Linked DNA regions of Methylocaldum szegediense. The protein of the gene in region 1 binds, or shares a complex with, the protein of each later gene. Links are inferred from orthologs where the notes say so. Each region holds a gene or a part of one and is shown on either strand. Other genes may lie near its edges.

Region 1 (4,759 bases):
AATATCCTTGTCGCGCATGACGGCGAAAACCGCGTGTATGGTTTTCCCCTCGAACCGCGAGCGCAAGTAGTCCGCCAATACCTTAACGGCCTGGGGATTGTGCGCCACGTCCAATAATACCGGAACGCTCCCGGGTATGTACTGGAACCGCCCGGCCAAACTGACGTTTTTCAATCCGTCCCGAATGGACACTGCCGATACGGGCACATCATGCTCTATCCGATGCAGGGTTTCCAATACAGCGGACGCGTTCATCATTTGATGAACGCCTTGAAGCGCCGGAAGCGGCAGATTGTCTAGGCGAGCGTCACGACCTATCCAGTTCCAGCCGCCGCCCAGCATTTCATACGTAAAATCCCGCCCCAACCATGAAAGAGGCACGCCGTGTTCCTCGGCATACTGGACGACCGCGGCCGGCACATCGATATCCCCGATAACCGCCGGTTTGCCGGGGCGGAAGATTCCCGCCTTCTCGAGTCCGATCGCGGTGCGGGTATCGCCCAGCCAATCCTGGTGGTCCAGGTCGATGCTCGCAATTAGGGCCGCGTTCGCATCGACGATATTGACGGCGTCCAAGCGCCCCCCCAAACCGACTTCCAGTACTTGCACGTCCAGATCGGCGGCGGCGAAGATATCGAGTGCAGCCAAAGTACCGAATTCAAAAAAACTGAGCGTGGTGTCGTCGCGCACCCGGTCTATCCGCTCGAAGGCATCGCAGATTGGGTCGTCGCCGACCGGCTCTCCGTCGATGCAGATTCGCTCGTTATAGCGGAGCAGATGTGGGGACGTATACGTGCCTACCCGATAGCCCTGCCGGCGTAAAATGGCATCCAGCATCGCGACGCATGAGCCTTTGCCGTTGGTACCGCCTACGGTGATGGTATACGGCATCGGCCCCCGGCGACCAAGCCGTTCATAGACCTTCTTGACGCGGAATAGGCCGAGGTCGATCGACTTCGGGTGTAAGGCTTCCTGCCATGCCAGCCAGTCAGCCAGCGTCTTGAAACGCATGAACTATTCGTTGCCCGTGAGCTCTTCCGCGGAAAGCGAGGTATAGGCTGCGGCAAGCGTTTCGGGTCTTTCGGCGCGTTTCTCGGCGATACTCGGCTCAACGCCGGCGGTGGTTGGCTTTTCGGCAAACAAGATCGACAGCAACGACGCGATTTTCTCTCGCATTTCACGGCGATCGACGATCATGTCGAGAGCACCATGTTTGAGCAAGAATTCGCTTCGCTGGAAGCCCTCCGGCAGCTTTTCGCGAACGGTCTGTTCGATGACGCGCGGCCCTGCGAATCCGATCAAAGCGCCAGGTTCACCGATATTGATGTCGCCGAGCATGGCCAAGCTAGCGGATACCCCTCCCATCGTCGGATCGGTCATGACGGAAATGAAAGGAATGCCGGCGTCGGCCAGCCTCGCCAAGGCGGCGGCGGTCTTAGCCATTTGGAACAAGGATAACAGCGACTCCTGCATGCGGGCACCGCCGCTGGCGCTGAAAACGACGAGTGGAATCCTATGTTCGAGGCAGTGATTGACGCCCCGCACAAAGCGCTCCCCTACGACCGAGCCCATGGAACCGCCCATGAAGTCGAAATTGAACGCGGCAGCCACCAAGGGCCTCCCGAAGAGCTGTCCGGCCACAACGATCAGCGCATCCTTTTCGCCGGTCGCTTTTTGCGCCTGCGCTAAACGGTCCTTGTATTTCTTGCTGTCTTTGAATTTGAGCGGATCGACCGGCGTGAGCCCTTCTCCGATTTCCTGGCGATTGCCGGGATCGAGAAACAAATGCAAGCGCTTGCGTCCGCTGATGCGCATGTGATGATTGCATTTCGGACAAACCTCCAGATTCCTCTCGACCTCCGACCGGTACAGAATGGCATTGCAGGCCGGACACTTGCTCCACAATCCTTCCGGTATCGCGCTCTTGCTGGACGCTTCGGTGCGAATCTTCGACGGAACTAATTTATGAAACCAGCTCAAAGTCATCTCTCTCGCTAAGATGATGCGTCCATTGCGGCACGCATGGATTTCAACAGTTCGACGATAGCTGTGAGCGCCCGGTCGGTATCGCCTTGCGCGACTTCGATCTTCTCGACCAACGCACTGCCTACCACTACCGCGTCAGCGAATTTCGAAATTGCGGCCGCGACCTCAGCGTTCTTGACCCCGAATCCGACGCCCAGAGGCAAGTCGACCAAAGCGCGGATTTCCGAAAGCTTACGCTCGACATCGCTCAGATCCAAATGCGAGGCGCCGGTCACGCCTTTCAGAGACACATAATATAAATAGCCTCGACCCAGCTGGCCCATTTTCCGTATCCGCTCGTCGGTGCTATTGGGTGCGAGCAGAAAGATCGGATCGATGCCGGCTTGCTCGAGAAGCGACACTAGCTCGGACGATTCTTCGGGCGGCATGTCCACGGTCAGGACCCCGTCGACGCCGGCGCTTTTTGCCCTTTCCACGAACGCAGGGTAGCCCATACACTCGACCGGGTTCAGATAACCCATGAGCACGATGGGAGTCTCGCTATCGGTCGAACGGAACCGTTCCACCATGTCCAGCACTCGGCGAAGGCTCATTCGGTGTGCCAGAGCGCGTTCGCTGGCCTTTTGGATGACGGGGCCGTCGGCCATGGGATCGGAAAAAGGCACACCCAGTTCGATGATGTCGGCACCGGCTTCCACCATGGCGTGCATTGCCGGGACGGTAAAATCCGGCTCGGGGTCGCCCGCGGTGATGAAAGGGATGAGAGCTTTTCGGTGGGCTTGCTTTAAAGCCTGAAACTTAGCGGTCAAACGGCTCACAGGGTAATTCCTTCGCGCCTTGCTACGGTGTTGATGTCTTTGTCCCCGCGTCCCGACAAATTGACCAGGATCTTTTGATCCTTGCTCATGGTAGGGGCGAGCTTCAGGGCGTACGCTACGGCATGGCTGGATTCCAACGCCGGGATGATGCCTTCGATCCGGGTCAGCGTGTGAAAGGCTTCCATAGCTTCGTCATCGGTGATGCTGACATAGGTCGCGCGGCCGCTATCTTTCAACCAGGCATGTTCCGGCCCGACACCCGGATAATCGAGACCAGCCGAAATCGAGTGCGTTTCGATGATTTCGCCATCCTCGTCCTCCATGAGATAGGTGCGGTTGCCGTGCAACACGCCCGGTCGGCCGGCGTTCAACGGCGCGGAGTGGCGCCCGGTCGCGATGCCCTCACCCGCCGCCTCGACACCGTACATCGCGACGTCCCGATCGTCGATGAAGGGATAAAACAAACCGATCGCGTTCGATCCGCCGCCGACGCAGGCAATCAGTGCATCCGGCAAGCCACCGGTCATTTCTTTCATCTGCTCCTTGGCTTCACGTCCGATGACCGCCTGAAAATCGCGGACCATCGCCGGGTAAGGATGAGGACCGGCCACGGTGCCGATGATATAAAAGGTGTTGTCGACGTTCGTGACCCAGTCCCGCATGGCTTCGTTCAGCGCGTCCTTAAGGGTTCTCGAGCCGGATTCGACCGGCACCACGGTGGCACCCAGCAATTTCATGCGGAACACGTTAAGGGCTTGCCTTTCGACGTCGACCGCCCCCATGTAGACCACGCACTCCATTCCTAAGCGAGCGGCGACCGTGGCGGTCGCGACGCCATGCTGCCCGGCGCCCGTCTCGGCGATGACACGGCGTTTGCCCATACGCTTGGCTAGCAGTGCCTGTCCGACCGTGTTGTTGACTTTGTGCGCGCCGGTATGATTGAGATCTTCGCGCTTGAAGAAAATCTGCGCGCCACCCAAGGTCGAACTAAGGCGTTCGGCATAATAGATCGGCGAAGGACGCCCGACGTAATGCTTGAGATCGTAATCCAATTCGGCAAGAAACGCCGGATCTTTCATGTAGCGGTAATACGCGTCCTGCAATTCTTGAATGGGATGCATCAAGGTTTCGGCGACGAACACGCCGCCGTAAGGGCCGAAGTGTCCTCGCTCATCCGGTAGGTTATAGGGTTCAGTCGATATGTGCTCTACGGTCATACGCGTGTACCTGTTCTAGAAACGCCGCCATTTTCTCGGCATCCTTGATGCCCTTGTCTGCCTCTACGCCGCTGGAAACGTCGACAGCGTAAGGCCGCACCGCCCGCAAAGCATCCTCGACATTACGCGGCGTGAGGCCTCCGGCCAAAATTACCGATTGGCGGAGTTCCTTCGGGATCAAATCCCAGTCGAAGGGATGCCCGGTTCCCCCTTTTGCTTCCGGGTGCCAGGCATCCAACAAAAAACCCGCGGCATCCGGATAAGCGTCCACGACCCGCGCCAGGTCGGTTTCAGACCGCATTCGCACAGCCTTAATATAAGGTTTGCCGAAACGGCGGCAGTAATCCGGACTTTCCTCGCCGTGAAATTGAATCAGATCGATACGCACCTGTTCCAAGATCCTACGAACGACGCTTTCGTCTTCGTCGACGAACAGCCCAACCACGGTAGCGAACGGCGGCAAAGCAGCGACGATTTTTCGAGCCGTTTCAACGTCGAGATTCCTCGGACTGGGCGGATAAAAAACCAGGCCGATCGCGTCAGCACCCAGTCGAACGGCTAGCGCGGCGTCGTCCGGGCGGGTGAAACCGCAGATTTTAACGCGAGTTCTACGGAAGGGATACGGAATTTTCACTCGGTTTCCGAAGGCACATAACGTCTGGCATCAGCCGGCAGGTGATCAAAGATAGGATGACGAGGCAGGTCAAAATGGGCCGGGTAAAAAACACCGCCCAAGTA
Region 2 (4,828 bases), 730 kb from region 1 along the record:
TCAGGCGTTCAGGGAATCTGTAGACTTCATACTCATCAATCCGGGTGCGTTCACGCATACCAGCATTGCGCTACGCGATGCGTTTCTCGCGACCCGTATTCCTTTTATCGAAGTCCATTTATCGAACATCCATGCACGCGAGCCGTTCCGTAAACATTCCTATTTGTCCGATATCGCCAAAGGCGTCATCTGCGGATTCGGCGGACTCGGTTATGAACTCGCCTTGAATGCCGCCTTAAAAATCCTAGAAGCGGGCTAAACCATGGATATTAGAAAAATAAAGAAGCTCATCGAAATGATTGAAGAGTCGGGTATTGCCGAGATTGAGATTCGTGAAGGGGAGGAGTCGGTACGTATCAGCCGGTACAGCAGCGTTGCAGCGCAACCGGTGCAAGTCGTACCGGCAGCTGCGCCGGCCCCGGCAGTGTCACAGCCCACGGCACCCGAGTCGGTCGATTCGACCGCTGATAAATTGACGGGGCATATCGTGCGATCGCCCATGGTCGGCACGTTTTACCGTTCGCCATCGCCGGGAGCGAAACCGTTCGTGGAGGTCGGACAGCGGGTGGAAGTAGGCGATACGCTCTGCATTATCGAGGCGATGAAAATCTTAAATCAAATTGAGGCCGACAAGGCCGGTGTGATTGCCAAGGTGCTGGTGGAAAACGCCCAACCGGTGGAATACAACCAACCCTTGTTCATCATCGAGTAAGGGCCTAACGGCGTTGTCTGTTATTCGCCCGACCCACCAGGTGTTTGTTCATGCTCGGTAAAGTTCTTATCGCCAATCGGGGCGAGATTGCCCTGCGTATTCTTCGTGCTTGCCGCGAACTCGGCATCAAAGTTGTGGCTGTACATTCCGAGGCCGATAGGGATCTCAAGCACGTGCGGCTGGCCGACGAGTCCGTATGTATCGGTCCGGCTCCCTCGAAAGAAAGCTATCTGAATGTTCCGGCTATCATTAGCGCGGCCGAAGTCACCGACTCGGTGGCCATCCATCCAGGCTATGGTTTTCTGTCCGAAAACGCCGATTTCGCCGAGAAGGTGATTCAAAGCGGTTTCGTTTTCATAGGCCCTCGTCCGGAAACCATACGCCTCATGGGAGACAAGGTGTCGGCCATCGAGGCGATGAAAAAAGCCGGCATCCCATGCTTGCCGGGTTCGGATGGTCCTTTGAGCGAAAATCACGACGAGAATCTAAAGATCGCCCGCCGCATCGGATTTCCGGTCATTATCAAAGCCGCAGGCGGCGGCGGCGGACGCGGCATGCGGGTGGTCCACAGCGAGGCTAATCTGCCGAGCGCTATCACGCTGACCCGCGGGGAGGCTGCGGCAGCCTTCGGTAACGATACGGTTTATATGGAGAAATACCTGGAAAATCCTCGGCATATCGAATTCCAGGTGATTGCCGACAGTCATGGGAACGTGATTCATCTGGGCGAACGCGATTGCTCCACTCAGCGCCGGCATCAGAAAGTCATCGAAGAAGCGCCCGCGCCCGGCATTACCGAGGAACAGCGCCGCGAGATGGGAGAGCGCTGCGTCAAGGCCTGTCAGGAAATTGGCTATCTCGGAGCCGGGACTTTCGAGTTTCTTTACCAGGACGGCCAGTTCTATTTCATCGAGATGAATACCCGCGTTCAAGTGGAGCATCCGGTGACGGAAATGGTGACGGGCTTCGATATCGTGAAGGAGCAGCTTCGCATCGCTGCTGGCGAGACCTTGTCGATCCGGCAGGAGGATGTTCAACTGCGGGGCCACGCCATCGAGTGTCGGATCAATGCCGAAGATCCTCAGAGTTTCATCCCTAGTCCCGGCGTAATCGAGCAGTTCCATATGCCCGGAGGCCCGGGGATCCGGGTCGAGACGCATATCTATAACGGCTATCGGGTGCCGCCCTATTACGACTCCATGATCGGCAAGCTCATCGCCCATGGCGAGACGCGCAGCGGGGCTATTGCGCGTGCCCGCATGGCGCTTCAGGAAATGGTCATCGGCGGCATCAAATGCAATATTCCGTTGTTGCTCGACATCATCAACGACACAGCCTTTAATGCCGGCGGACAGAACATCCATTATTTGGAGCGTAAGCTCGGATTGAAACATTGATGTGGCGTCAGCTGGCGATTACGGTGGACGAATCCTGGGCGGAGCCGGTTTCCGATTTTCTGGCGAACCTCGGTGCCGTTGCCGTCAGCTTCGAAGATGCCGGCGACCAACCTCTGTTCGAGCCCAAACCGGGAGAAACGCCAGTTTGGCGGCAGACTAGAGTCATCGGATTGTTCGATGCGGACGCCGATACCGATCAAGTTCGGGATGCGATTGCGAACGAATTCGGCGAGCGGGTGTTGCAGTGTCAGCTCGAGAATTTGGAAGATCGCGCATGGGAACGTGCCTGGCTTGACCATTTTCGACCGATGCGCTTTGGTCGGAGACTCTGGATCTGCCCGACCGGTTTCGAGCCTCCAGAACCGCAAGCCGTCAACGTGGTGCTTGATCCGGGCCTTGCTTTCGGAACCGGCACGCATCCCACGACCGCACTTTGCCTCGAATGGTTGGACGGTCAGGATTTGCAGGGTAAGACCGTGATCGACTACGGCTGCGGTTCAGGAATTCTTGCGGTGGCTGCATTGAAGCTGGGCGCGGTGAAAGCCTACGGAGTGGACATCGATCCTCAGGCGCTCACGGCGTCGGAGGAAAACGCGCGCAAGAACGGGGTGCAGGCCGACTTGGTGCTCGCCTACCCGGGCGAGATGGGGGCTGTTCGGGCCGGGGTTCTGGTAGCTAATATCCTGGCTAACCCATTGATCGAATTGGCAGCGGAGATTAGCGAAAAGGTCCTTCCGGGCGGGCGTTTGGCGTTATCTGGGATCTTGGCGGCGCAAGTCGAAAGCGTTCGCGCGGCCTACGTTTCGCAGTTCGATTTCTCTTCCCCTGAGCTCCGCGAGGAATGGGCGCTGCTCACGGGCATAAAGCGTCGAGGTTGAAGCGTGTTTACCCGCTGCCCCGAGTGTAAAACCGCATATCGCATCAGCGTTGGTCAATTGCGTGCCGGACGTGGCGAAGCGCTATGTGAGCGTTGCAATATCGTTTTCAACGCCTTGGTGTCCCTGGGACATGCGGTGAAAGACACGATTCCTGAAGATGCACCTCAGATAAGGCCGCCACCTTTAGGAGATCGGGACGCAGTACTCCTGCCGAAGTTCGAGCCAAAGCTGCCCGAGAAATCGGGAAGTGAAGGCGAGGAATTGGCCTTTGGCGCACAGGCGTTCGAGCAGGAAGGGAAGGGGAGCGATGCGAAAGGAAGCGAGGGGCTGTCTTCGGTAGCGCCGGAGACCTGGTGGGGGTTAGGCGTCTTCGGATTGACGACTCTTTTGATCGTCCAACTAATCGTATTCGAAGGCGACAGAATGGTGCAGAGTGCCCGAATGCGTCCCTGGCTGGATATGGTCTGCAAGACCGTTGATTGTCAGTTGCCGCCTTATAAAGATTTGCGCCGAATCCAGATTTTCGATCGGGCTTTACGGCCGGACTCGACGCGCGACGATGCTTTAGAGTTCCAACTCGTATTCGCGAACCAGTCCGACCTGCCGCAGATGCTCCCCAATTTGAAGCTGGTGCTCACCGAACTTAACGGAACCCCGGTCGCGGAGAGGATATTCGCGCCTGCAGAATATCTCCCCGAAGGGGAAACCGTTTCGCTGATGCCGGTCGGCAAACCGTTCGAAATCCGCCTGCTTTTGTCTAAACCGAGTCGTGACGTAGGCGGCTTCACATTCGAGTTACAGTGATTCGGTCTTTCAAACCCTGGCTACGGTTGCCGACTCATGTCGGATTTGTTTACAGCTTTACAGCATCCGGTCAGCCTTCGTTAACGGTAACAGGATAAGCCAGTTGACGGGTTCAGGAAGGGCAAACACCTATTGATTCCGTTTGTGGTGAGCCCTTCGCCCTTTGGGCCCCTCGACAAGCTCAGGCTTGTGGGACGCTCTCCTGGGCTTATCGAAGGGCGTGAATAGAAATCATTCGATCAAAACCGAAGCGTAATGCTTACCCAAAGGTCTCGCAGCGGCGATGAGCCGAGGAAGGGCATGGCAAGCGGACCCCGTTCATTGCAGGGTCACCGCGCCGCAAGCGAGATCAACCAATCGTCGTTCGACTAAGCCTGCCGAAAGTCGGCTCAGAGACATCGCAAGGGCAAACCGGAATCACGAGCCTTTTCCTAAAGATTTCGCGATCGTCTCGAGACCAGTCCTAAGCCGGCGATGGCCGAGCCGAACAGCCAGACCGCGCCGGGAACCGGAACGGGGGTCGGCGCTACTTCTGGGCCGTCGCCGCCGCCGAAATAACCGCTTGTGATCGTTTTGCCATTGGTCTTCCCGGCACCCGAGAAATCCGCTACGTGAGCCGCATACCAGGCATTTCCTTCCCCAGCGGTTCCACTGGAGGGTCCATGATAGGAGTCGGGCGTATCTCCGTTAATGCCGGTGATGCTGAAGGTCAGCGGGTCCTGGCGATCGTTTCCTGGTCCGCTCACGACCACATCGAATCTGCCGAAACCGTTTAACCGTCGATTGAAATCGACCGTCCAGCCGTTAGGCAGATTGCTGATGTTGCTGGACGAAAGGTTGGATACGCCATTGTCGACTACATTGAATCCGAATGCCTGGATGCCGAAGTTGGACAGCTCATGACCAGCGAAAGGCCCGCCCGAATCGTTCAGCGCGTCGACAGTAAAGGTAATATCATCGCCCGATGCCTGGGTTGTCACGGTCAGATAGTTCTTACCGTCGGTAAAGGGCGGTTGATTGATATTCGTTTGATCCAG
Region 3 (4,846 bases), 730 kb from region 1 along the record:
TTTCCTGAAGCGCCATGCGGGCACGCGCAATAGCCCCGCTGCGCGTCTCGCCATGGGCGATGAGCTTGCCGATCATGGAGTCGTAATAGGGCGGCACCCGATAGCCGTTATAGATATGCGTCTCGACCCGGATCCCCGGGCCTCCGGGCATATGGAACTGCTCGATTACGCCGGGACTAGGGATGAAACTCTGAGGATCTTCGGCATTGATCCGACACTCGATGGCGTGGCCCCGCAGTTGAACATCCTCCTGCCGGATCGACAAGGTCTCGCCAGCAGCGATGCGAAGCTGCTCCTTCACGATATCGAAGCCCGTCACCATTTCCGTCACCGGATGCTCCACTTGAACGCGGGTATTCATCTCGATGAAATAGAACTGGCCGTCCTGGTAAAGAAACTCGAAAGTCCCGGCTCCGAGATAGCCAATTTCCTGACAGGCCTTGACGCAGCGCTCTCCCATCTCGCGGCGCTGTTCCTCGGTAATGCCGGGCGCGGGCGCTTCTTCGATGACTTTCTGATGCCGGCGCTGAGTGGAGCAATCGCGTTCGCCCAGATGAATCACGTTCCCATGACTGTCGGCAATCACCTGGAATTCGATATGCCGAGGATTTTCCAGGTATTTCTCCATATAAACCGTATCGTTACCGAAGGCTGCCGCAGCCTCCCCGCGGGTCAGCGTGATAGCGCTCGGCAGATTAGCCTCGCTGTGGACCACCCGCATGCCGCGTCCGCCGCCGCCGCCTGCGGCTTTGATAATGACCGGAAATCCGATGCGGCGGGCGATCTTTAGATTCTCGTCGTGATTTTCGCTCAAAGGACCATCCGAACCCGGCAAGCATGGGATGCCGGCTTTTTTCATCGCCTCGATGGCCGACACCTTGTCTCCCATGAGGCGTATGGTTTCCGGACGAGGGCCTATGAAAACGAAACCGCTTTGAATCACCTTCTCGGCGAAATCGGCGTTTTCGGACAGAAAACCATAGCCTGGATGGATGGCCACCGAGTCGGTGACTTCGGCCGCGCTAATGATAGCCGGAACATTCAGATAGCTTTCTTTCGAGGGAGCCGGACCGATACATACGGACTCGTCGGCCAGCCGCACGTGCTTGAGATCCCTATCGGCCTCGGAATGTACAGCCACAACTTTGATGCCGAGTTCGCGGCAAGCACGAAGAATACGCAGGGCAATCTCGCCCCGATTGGCGATAAGAACTTTACCGAGCATGAACAAACACCTGGTGGGTCGGGCGAATAACAGACAACGCCGTTAGGCCCTTACTCGATGATGAACAAGGGTTGGTTGTATTCCACCGGTTGGGCGTTTTCCACCAGCACCTTGGCAATCACACCGGCCTTGTCGGCCTCAATTTGATTTAAGATTTTCATCGCCTCGATAATGCAGAGCGTATCGCCTACTTCCACCCGCTGTCCGACCTCCACGAACGGTTTCGCTCCCGGCGATGGCGAACGGTAAAACGTGCCGACCATGGGCGATCGCACGATATGCCCCGTCAATTTATCAGCGGTCGAATCGACCGACTCGGGTGCCGTGGGCTGTGACACTGCCGGGGCCGGCGCAGCTGCCGGTACGACTTGCACCGGTTGCGCTGCAACGCTGCTGTACCGGCTGATACGTACCGACTCCTCCCCTTCACGAATCTCAATCTCGGCAATACCCGACTCTTCAATCATTTCGATGAGCTTCTTTATTTTTCTAATATCCATGGTTTAGCCCGCTTCTAGGATTTTTAAGGCGGCATTCAAGGCGAGTTCATAACCGAGTCCGCCGAATCCGCAGATGACGCCTTTGGCGATATCGGACAAATAGGAATGTTTACGGAACGGCTCGCGTGCATGGATGTTCGATAAATGGACTTCGATAAAAGGAATACGGGTCGCGAGAAACGCATCGCGTAGCGCAATGCTGGTATGCGTGAACGCACCCGGATTGATGAGTATGAAGTCTACAGATTCCCTGAACGCCTGATGGATACGCCCGATGAGCTCGTGCTCGGCATTACTCTGGAAGAAATCCAGATGACAGCCCAGCGCTCGGGCCTTCGCGTCTAAAGCAGACTCGATATCGCCGAGCGACTGACTGCCATAAAGCCCAGGCTCGCGAACCCCAAGCAAGTTGAGATTCGGGCCGTTAAGCACAAGAATGTTTGCCATATTAAGAGGACGGACTTGTTTCCGATGACGCAGAAGCCGAAAAGCCGCGGCTATTTTGCCGAAACCCACAAAATCTGTCCACAAATGAGGAATTTCGCTTACGTTCGACGCAGTTAGCGCATTTTGACGAGAAGGTCAATGAACGAGCGGTTTGAGAACCTCGGTGAGCTGCTCTCGCGAGAACGGTCCGATATGGGCGTCCACCAACTGGCCGTCGCGATTGAAAACGACGGAAAACGGCAAGACGCCGAGCCGGTTTCCAAGCCTCTCCGCCCAGGCAACGGCGCGTTCGTCACCGAGCAAGATCGGATAATTAACCGGCGTCTCTTTTAAAAAGTCTTGAACGGCTTCGGACTCGTCAATGGCGATACCGACAAATTGAACGCCTTTGCCGCCCAATTCGGTTTGCAAGCGGGTAAACTCCGGCATCTCTTCTCGGCACGGCGCGCACCAGGTCGCCCAGAAATTGAGTACGAGAACCTTCCCTTTCCACTCGGCGATATCGCGCGGATTGCCGTCCAGATCCCTGAGCGAAACGGAGTCTACAGAAGCGCCATTCGGTGGTGCGCTCGGTTCTCCGCTCATCCAGCGCTGGGCAAGAATGCCCAGAAGCAACGCGGCTAACGCGAGCAATCCATATAGGAGCTTCGACGAATTCACTGCAACACCCTTTGCACATGTCCCACAAATTCGTCTGCGTTCATGTAACCGACCACACGGAACGCTTTCCGCTCCTCCCGGTCCGGCCCGAAGAACAAAGTCGCCGGTGGTCCGATAAGGCCGAAATGATTGAGAAGCGCTTGATCATCCGCGGAATTTTGTGTGACATCCGCCTGCAGCAAAATGACATCAGCGAGCGCATTCTGAACCTTGGGGTCGGCGAAGGTATAACGCTCCATTTCCTTACACGAGATGCACCAATCGGCATAGAAATCCAGCATCACCCACTTTCCGGCCATCTCCGCCGCGGCTACTTGCGCGTTCAGCTCATCAAGCGTCCTGACCTTCCTGAACTCAGTCGACTGCGGCGACGCCGTGGCGGTCGTCGGATATATGTCTCGCAACGGCTGTAGCGGGTCGGTGCTGTTCGAAGCGACTCCGATCAACAGCAACACACCGTAAGTGAGCATCACGATACCTACGCCCTTCCACAGTCTGCGCCAGCCCGAAGCTGGATGAGGCAGAGCATCCAGGGCTCCTAGGTAGATCGCCGGAATGATCAGCAATAGCGCCCACAGGAACATAGATACGGCGGCAGGGAGAATGCGTTCGAGCAACCAAACGGCGATCGCCAGAAGTCCCACGCCGAAAGCGGCCTTGACTGCATTCATCCAGGTTCCGGCCTTGGGCAGCAGTTTCCCGGCGGATGCACCGATGATCAGCAAGGGAATCCCCATCCCCAATCCCAACGCGAACAGAGCCACGCCGCCGAGCACGGCATCGCCGGTCTGGCCGATGTAGATCAGAGCGCCGGCCAGGGGCGCTGCCACGCAAGGTCCTACGATCAAGGCCGAAAGCGCTCCCATGATCGCCGCCCCCGTCAGGGTACCGCCACGCTGGCGGTTGCTGAGGGCAACCACGCGGGATTGGATGAACGCTGGCATCTGCAGCGTGTAGACGCCGAACATGGACAAGGCCAACAGCACGAACACGGCGCTGAACGCGACGATGACCTCGGGTTTTTGGAACAGCATCTGGAGATTGCTGCCAAAAAGGCCGGCCAAAACGCCGAAGACGGTATAGGCCAGGGCCGACGCCAGCACGTAACTGAGCGACAGCATGAAAGCTCGACCCGTCGTGATCGTGTGACCGTTGCCGACGATGATCCCAGACAGAATCGGGATCATCGGAAAAACACAAGGGGTGAACGCCAGCAACAGTCCGAATCCCAGAAAGCTGAGAACCGTGCCCCATACCGAACCGTTTTGTAGCTCGAAAGCGATTCGGTCCTGCTCCGACACCGGCTCGGGAGGACTCGCTGCCGACGTCGACGTTCCCACCCCTCCGGCCGGCAAATCAAGGCTCACCGTTTTCTGCATGGGCGGGTAGCATACGCCTTTCTCGGCACAGCCCTGGTAGTTCGCCTGCAATTGAATACTGACCGGTTGGCCGTCGGCCCGCGACAAGGGTACGGGGAAACCGACTTCCTCGTGGAACACTTCTACCGCACCGAACTCCTCATCGTGCTTGGGTTCGCCGCGGGGAATCTCATAGCGGCCGAGCTTTACGCCGGCTGGCTCGATCACGGCCAGATTGAATTTCTCGCGGTAGAGATAATACCCATCGGCAATTTGCCAACTGACCCACAGCGTTTGGGGATCCTTTACCTCGGCAAAAAAACGGAAAGCTTCGTCCGGCGGCAGCAAATCAACGGGCTGAGTCTTGATCCCCAGCGATTTGAACGCCTCCGCCAATTTTGCGAGCGAGTCGTTCTTGCCTCCGTTCGCGCCACCCGTAGGCCAAGCCACGTTCACTGTCTGCCTGTGCGGCGGATAGCACACCCCGGCATCGGCACAGCCCTGGGATGTCACCTCGAGAGCTAGGACCTCGCCGGCGCCGTCGCGCCGCTCCACCGGAAGCCGGATATCGACGTGCCGACGGTAGATTTCCATTTCGCCGAAAAATTCATCATGCTTAATTTCACCCGGTGGAAAAACCGGCTCGCCCAGATCGA
Region 4 (4,891 bases), 3.8 Mb from region 1 along the record:
CGACCGTCGGTATCTTCGCCCGCAGCAAGGAGACGGTGCAAAAGGAAGTCAATCGTCTTGCCCGCAATAACGCGGCGGATATGGGTGGAGATACTATCGTGCCTGCCGGTCCTTTGATCGACGGTGAGCAAACCTTTAACGTCTATCGTTGCATCAATCCTTGATGGATAGCCAAGCGCCGGCAAAACCGTCCGGCGCGTGCCACCGGATCACGATATTGCAGTCGTTCGGTTCGCCTGCGAAACCGGCAGACACCCACCATCCCGCCACGGCCGCGAGCTCGTCGCCGATATAGATCAATGGCGTTCGCTCTCGGATCCAGGGCGGAATTCCGGCTTCCTGAAACAGTTTTTTGAGGTCGTGAGAGCCTTTGCGGCCAGGCAGGCGGAGCGATTCGCCACCTTGTCGGTAGCGAACGGTGATCGTCCCGCTTCGCCACGCGGCGAGCGAGATTCCCGCTCGTTTTTCCAAGCTCGCGCTTAGAGCGCCGTTCTGGTCCGGGAGATGGAGCGTCGCGACGCCATCCCATGGGATGATCTTGTCGGGGTGAAACGGTGGGATGATCGGCATCAGATAGAGCTCTTCCCGATATCGCCGTATCTCTCCTTCGTTCCACCGGATCGCTGGATTTCGGTCCGGTTTGGCGTCCAGCGCTTCGTTCAAGACACGATCGATCACACGCGTAGACGGCCTACGGAAGCCACGGCTCCGGAGCCACTCGCGCAGAATCAGGCGGCGGTCCGGTACCGAGCAGGCCCGCAGCGGATTCAGAAGAAGAGTGCCGCGTTTCGGTTGGATCACGGTCTTTAGTAGGTCCGCCGCCAGCGCGTTCAGCTGCGTTTGCGCTTCGGCGCAATGCTTGGCCGTTCGGGCCAGGGTGTCCTTCACCGCCGGCCATCGCTTTTCGAGTAAAGGAAGAACTTCGTGACGAATGAAATTTCGGTCATAACTCAGGTCGCGGTTGCTAGGATCTTCGATCCAGGCCAACCCGTGCTCTTCAGCATATTCCCGCAGTTGAGTGCGGGAGAAGGACAACAGGGGCCGCAGCAGAAATCCAGGTCCGAAGGCGGTGTACTCCGGCATGGCGGCAAGGCCGTCGATGCCGGCCCCGCGAAACAGCTGGAGCAGTAGCGTCTCCGCCTGATCGTCCCGATGCTGCGCAGTCAACAATGCTTCGCTTTCGGAAAGGAGTGCGCGCAAAGCCTCGTAACGGGCGTTCCGGGCAGCCTCTTCGGGGCTTTCGCCTGGCTTCGGCATCGCCTTGACCCGAAGCAGTTGGAACGGGATTCCGAGCAGTCGGCTCGTCGCTTCGCACGTTTCGGCCCACTCGTCTGCGGCGGCTTGCAGGCCATGGTGGATATGTACGGCGGCAAACTGGAGGTCGGGATGGCTGTCTTTCAGTTTCGCGCAGAGGTGGAGCAGGACCTGAGAGTCGAGTCCGCCGCTGTATGCAATCCAATAGCGGGTTGCCGGCGGATGGCGGGATAGATTTTGCTGCAGTGCTTCGACGAAAAGGCTCATGCCAGCCGTACAAGTACGGGGCCGATCAGAGACCCGTCCGGAGGCGGAAAGCAGCCGTCGGTGACCACTCCGTGAAAATGAACGATAGCTACGCGACCGCCTCTTCGAAAATACCGTAGCTCATCAACCGCTCGTAACGCCGTTGCAATAAGGTCTCGATGGGTGTACGGCGTAGTTCTTCGAGATGCCGTTTCAGCGCTGCTTTCAGATTGTCGCTGACTTGCTTACGATCACGATGAGCACCGCCCAACGGTTCGGGGACAATTTCGTCGATCAATTCTAGTTCCCGCAGCCGGTCCGACGTGATGCCCATGGCCTCGGCCGCGAGTTCGGCCTTGTCCGCGCTTTTCCAGAGGATGGATGCGCAGCCTTCCGGCGAAATGACCGAATACGTACTGTATTGGAGCATCAAAAGGCGGTCGCCCACGCCTATGGCCAGCGCGCCTCCGGAACCGCCTTCGCCGATCACGGTGCAAATAATCGGGGTGCGCAATTTCGACATTTCGAACAGGTTTCGGGCGATGGCTTCGCTCTGCCCCCGTTCCTCCGCGCCGATACCGGGATAGGCGCCAGGCGTGTCGATAAAGCAGAAGATGGGCAAGCGGAATCTTTCGGCGAGGTGCATCAGCCGTAATGCCTTGCGGTAGCCCTCTGGCCTCGGCATGCCGAAGTTGCGGTAAATCTTTTCCTTGGTGTCCCGGCCTTTCTGATGACCGATGACCAGGACCGGTTGTCCGTCCAGTTTGGCGAGTCCGCCCACGATCGCCGGATCGTCTGCGAAGCCTCGGTCCCCGTGAAGCTCGTGGAACTCGGAGAACATCAGATCGATGTAATCTAGCGTATACGGACGTTGCGGATGCCGGGAAAGCTGCGATATCTGCCACGCGGTCAGCGATGAGAAGACCGATTCGGTCAGCTTGCGGCTCTTTTCCTCAAGCCTTGCGATCTCCTCGCTGATGTTGATTTCGTTGTCGAATCCGACCCGCTTCAGTTCTTCAATCTTGGCTTCGAGTTCGGCGATGGGTTGTTCGAAATCTAGGAATTTCAGGTCCATTTGTCGATTTTTTGGAATGCATGGGGGCGCCTAGTTTAACACCTCGGCCAAGAAATTCCGCAGACTCTCCCAGGAGCGGCGATCCGCGGTTTCATCGTAAACCGTCCCGAACGATCGGTCGTTTGCCATGGGATTGGTGAAGGCGTGCAAGGTATTTCCATAGATATGGATTTGCCAGTCGGCTTCGGCTTCGGTGAGCTCTTTGGCCAGACTCAATATCTGATCCGGCGGTGCCATGGGATCGTCATGGCCGTGCAGGACGAGAACCTTAGCTTTGATCTTCGTGCCTTGCGTATTGCCCGGCGGTATGAGTAAGCCATGGAAGCTGACGACGCCGCGGAGATCGGCGCCGGTCCGCGCGAGATCCAGCACGCACAAGCCGCCGAAGCAAAAACCCATCGCCGCGATCCGCCTGGGGTCGACCTGAGGAAGTTTGCGGACGGTTTCCAGCGCGGCGGTAATCCGGTCTTGCAGCAATCGGCGGTCGTCCATGAAAGGTTTCATCAATTTTGCGTTTTCCTCGGGGCCGGTTCCCAATTTACCCTTACCGTACATATCGAGCGCAAAGGCCGCGTAACCCAGTTCAGCTAGCCTGCGCGCCTTGTTGCACACGAATTCGTCACGGCCAACCCAGGCGTGGGAAATCAACACGGCTGGCAGAGGTTGGGGGCGCTTGTCGTCATACGCGAAGAAGCCTTCAAGTTGAACGTCGTTATGGGTGTAATCGATCGTCTGGGTTATGACAGCCATTACTATCTCCAAAAGTACCGAAGGAACGAGATGAATAGCTTAACGGATCGTCGGCTTCAGCGAGGAGCGTCCGAGGCCGAGAACGAATGCCGCCATTGCTGATCCTCCCGCTCGAAGATGCGATCAGCTTCCTCGGGGCCCCAGGAACCGGCGGGATAGGTGTGAATGAATTCCCGCTCTACCGACCACGTTCTGATAATTGGGTCGACGACTCGCCAGGCCCACTCGACCTCGTCTGAACGCAGGAACTGAGCATGATCGCCAGCGATGACATCCAGTAGGAGCGACTCGTAGGCGTCGAGTTGGTAACCGGCCTGATAGCAGGTGCTGGCGTCGAGTTGAGTTGTTCGAGCGCGCATGCCGATGCCGGGTTCCCGTACCTGAACTTCGATGCGGATGCACTGTTCAGGTTGTATGCCCATCAACAGCCAATTTGGGGGCACCGCCGCGATTTGAGTTTCTCGAAACAATTGCTGCGGCGGGTGTTTGAAGCGTATGGCGATCAGCGAGCTGTTTTTCGCCAAGCGTTTGCCGGTCCGCAAATAAAACGGCACATTGCGCCAGCGCCAATTGTCGATGTACAGCTTTAGCGCGGCATAGGTCTCAGTCGTACTTTGCTTGTCGACCTGCTCTTCGTCCAGATATCCGGGCACATCCTGGCCCTCGACGCGTCCACGGGTGTATTGGGCGCGGAACGCATGGGCATGGACCGCGGCCTTGGGGATGGGCCGAATGGACTTGAGCACCTTGACCTTTTCGTCCCGAATCGATTCTGCATCCATGGTTGCCGGGGGTTCCATGGCGACTAAGGCTAGCATCTGCATCAAGTGGCTCTGGATCATGTCGCGCAGTGCGCCGGCAGTTTCGTAATAGTCCGCCCGGTCTTCGATTCCTGCCATTTCGCTATGCGTGATCTGCACATGATCGATGAGGTTGCGGTTCCACAACGGTTCCCACATGAGATTTGCGAAGCGAAATACGAAGATGTTTTGCACCGTTTCCTTGCCGAGATAATGATCGATTCGGAAGATCTGCTGCTCGGTAAAGTTGCGGTGTAGGTGGCGATCGAGGATTTGCGCATCCTCCAGGTGGTAGCCGAACGGTTTTTCGACCACGAGACGGCGCCAGCCCCCTTGTTCCTGATTGAGTCCGCTCAGCGCTAAAAAGTCCGCCGCCGCTTTATATTCTGAAGGCGGAAGCGAAAGGTAATACACGTGATTAGGTGGAAACTCGGGCCCGCTGTCCAACAGCTGTCTGAGGCGCATCGACGAGTCGGGATCACCGATGTTCGCCGAGAAGAAATGGAGTCGCTGATTGAAGTGGTCGAGTGCCTCTTGGTCGAGTGAGCCGCCCAGGCGCTCTTCCAGCCATTTGGACACCTCGGCCCGCCATTGAGAATTATCCCAATCCCGTCGGCCTAAACCTAGTATGACCGTCGCCTCGGGCAGTCGGCCGGCTTTGTCCAATCGATACAGAGCGGGTAACAGCTTGGTGCGGGAAAGGTGACCGGTAGCTCCAAAAATCGTGAACACGCATGCATCAAGCATCATTCCCTCCCGGCGAATT

Evidence for each region.
Region 2: the proteins of accD (region 1) and accC are in contact, whole or in part, in a solved structure (PDB 8UXZ), measured with the Escherichia coli proteins. The link is inferred for Methylocaldum szegediense from one-to-one orthologs.
Region 3: the proteins of accD (region 1) and accB are in contact, whole or in part, in a solved structure (PDB 8UXZ), measured with the Escherichia coli proteins. The link is inferred for Methylocaldum szegediense from one-to-one orthologs.
Region 4: the proteins of accD (region 1) and accA are in contact, whole or in part, in a solved structure (PDB 8UXZ), measured with the Escherichia coli proteins. The link is inferred for Methylocaldum szegediense from one-to-one orthologs.

Annotation. Positions count from the first base shown.
Region 1 is NZ_OX458333.1:543,073-547,831, reverse strand. What follows is about bases 1-2,866. They hold accD (acetyl-CoA carboxylase, carboxyltransferase subunit beta), read right to left. Parts: upstream 1,987-2,866; coding sequence 1,015-1,986; downstream 1-1,014. Other genes in these bases: trpB (tryptophan synthase subunit beta), read right to left, coding at 2,801-2,866; trpA (tryptophan synthase subunit alpha), read right to left, coding at 1,995-2,804; folC (bifunctional tetrahydrofolate synthase/dihydrofolate synthase), read right to left, coding at 1-1,011. Also shown: more of trpB, read right to left, coding at 2,867-4,021; QEN43_RS02355 (phosphoribosylanthranilate isomerase), read right to left, coding at 3,996-4,655; tRNA pseudouridine(38-40) synthase TruA, read right to left, coding at 4,652-4,759.
Region 2 is NZ_OX458333.1:1,277,223-1,282,050, forward strand. What follows is about bases 1-2,935. They hold accC (acetyl-CoA carboxylase biotin carboxylase subunit), read left to right. Parts: upstream 1-762; coding sequence 763-2,109; downstream 2,110-2,935. Other genes in these bases: aroQ (type II 3-dehydroquinate dehydratase), read left to right, coding at 1-259; accB (acetyl-CoA carboxylase biotin carboxyl carrier protein), read left to right, coding at 263-712; prmA (50S ribosomal protein L11 methyltransferase), read left to right, coding at 2,109-2,935. Outside these bases: more of prmA, read left to right, coding at 2,936-2,987; QEN43_RS05370 (zinc-ribbon and DUF3426 domain-containing protein), read left to right, coding at 2,991-3,791; QEN43_RS05375 (VPLPA-CTERM sorting domain-containing protein), read right to left, coding at 4,223-4,828. UniProt on the Escherichia coli protein: This protein is a component of the acetyl coenzyme A carboxylase complex; first, biotin carboxylase catalyzes the carboxylation of the carrier protein and then the transcarboxylase transfers the carboxyl group to form malonyl-CoA.
Region 3 is NZ_OX458333.1:1,274,364-1,279,209, reverse strand. What follows is about bases 1-2,953. They hold accB (acetyl-CoA carboxylase biotin carboxyl carrier protein), read right to left. Parts: upstream 1,726-2,953; coding sequence 1,276-1,725; downstream 1-1,275. Other genes in these bases: dsbD (protein-disulfide reductase DsbD), read right to left, coding at 2,829-2,953; QEN43_RS05345 (TlpA family protein disulfide reductase), read right to left, coding at 2,308-2,832; aroQ (type II 3-dehydroquinate dehydratase), read right to left, coding at 1,729-2,172; accC (acetyl-CoA carboxylase biotin carboxylase subunit), read right to left, coding at 1-1,225. Also shown: more of dsbD, read right to left, coding at 2,954-4,846. UniProt on the Escherichia coli protein: This protein is a component of the acetyl coenzyme A carboxylase complex; first, biotin carboxylase catalyzes the carboxylation of the carrier protein and then the transcarboxylase transfers the carboxyl group to form malonyl-CoA.
Region 4 is NZ_OX458333.1:4,361,917-4,366,807, forward strand. Bases 593-3,590 are described here. They hold accA (acetyl-CoA carboxylase carboxyl transferase subunit alpha), read right to left. Parts: upstream 2,576-3,590; coding sequence 1,610-2,575; downstream 593-1,609. Other genes in these bases: tilS (tRNA lysidine(34) synthetase TilS), read right to left, coding at 593-1,521; QEN43_RS19090 (dienelactone hydrolase family protein), read right to left, coding at 2,606-3,325; zwf (glucose-6-phosphate dehydrogenase), read right to left, coding at 3,382-3,590. Also shown: QEN43_RS19075 (DUF4156 domain-containing protein), read left to right, coding at 1-164; more of tilS, read right to left, coding at 154-592; more of zwf, read right to left, coding at 3,591-4,875. UniProt on the Escherichia coli protein: Component of the acetyl coenzyme A carboxylase (ACC) complex. First, biotin carboxylase catalyzes the carboxylation of biotin on its carrier protein (BCCP) and then the CO(2) group is transferred by the carboxyltransferase to acetyl-CoA to form malonyl-CoA.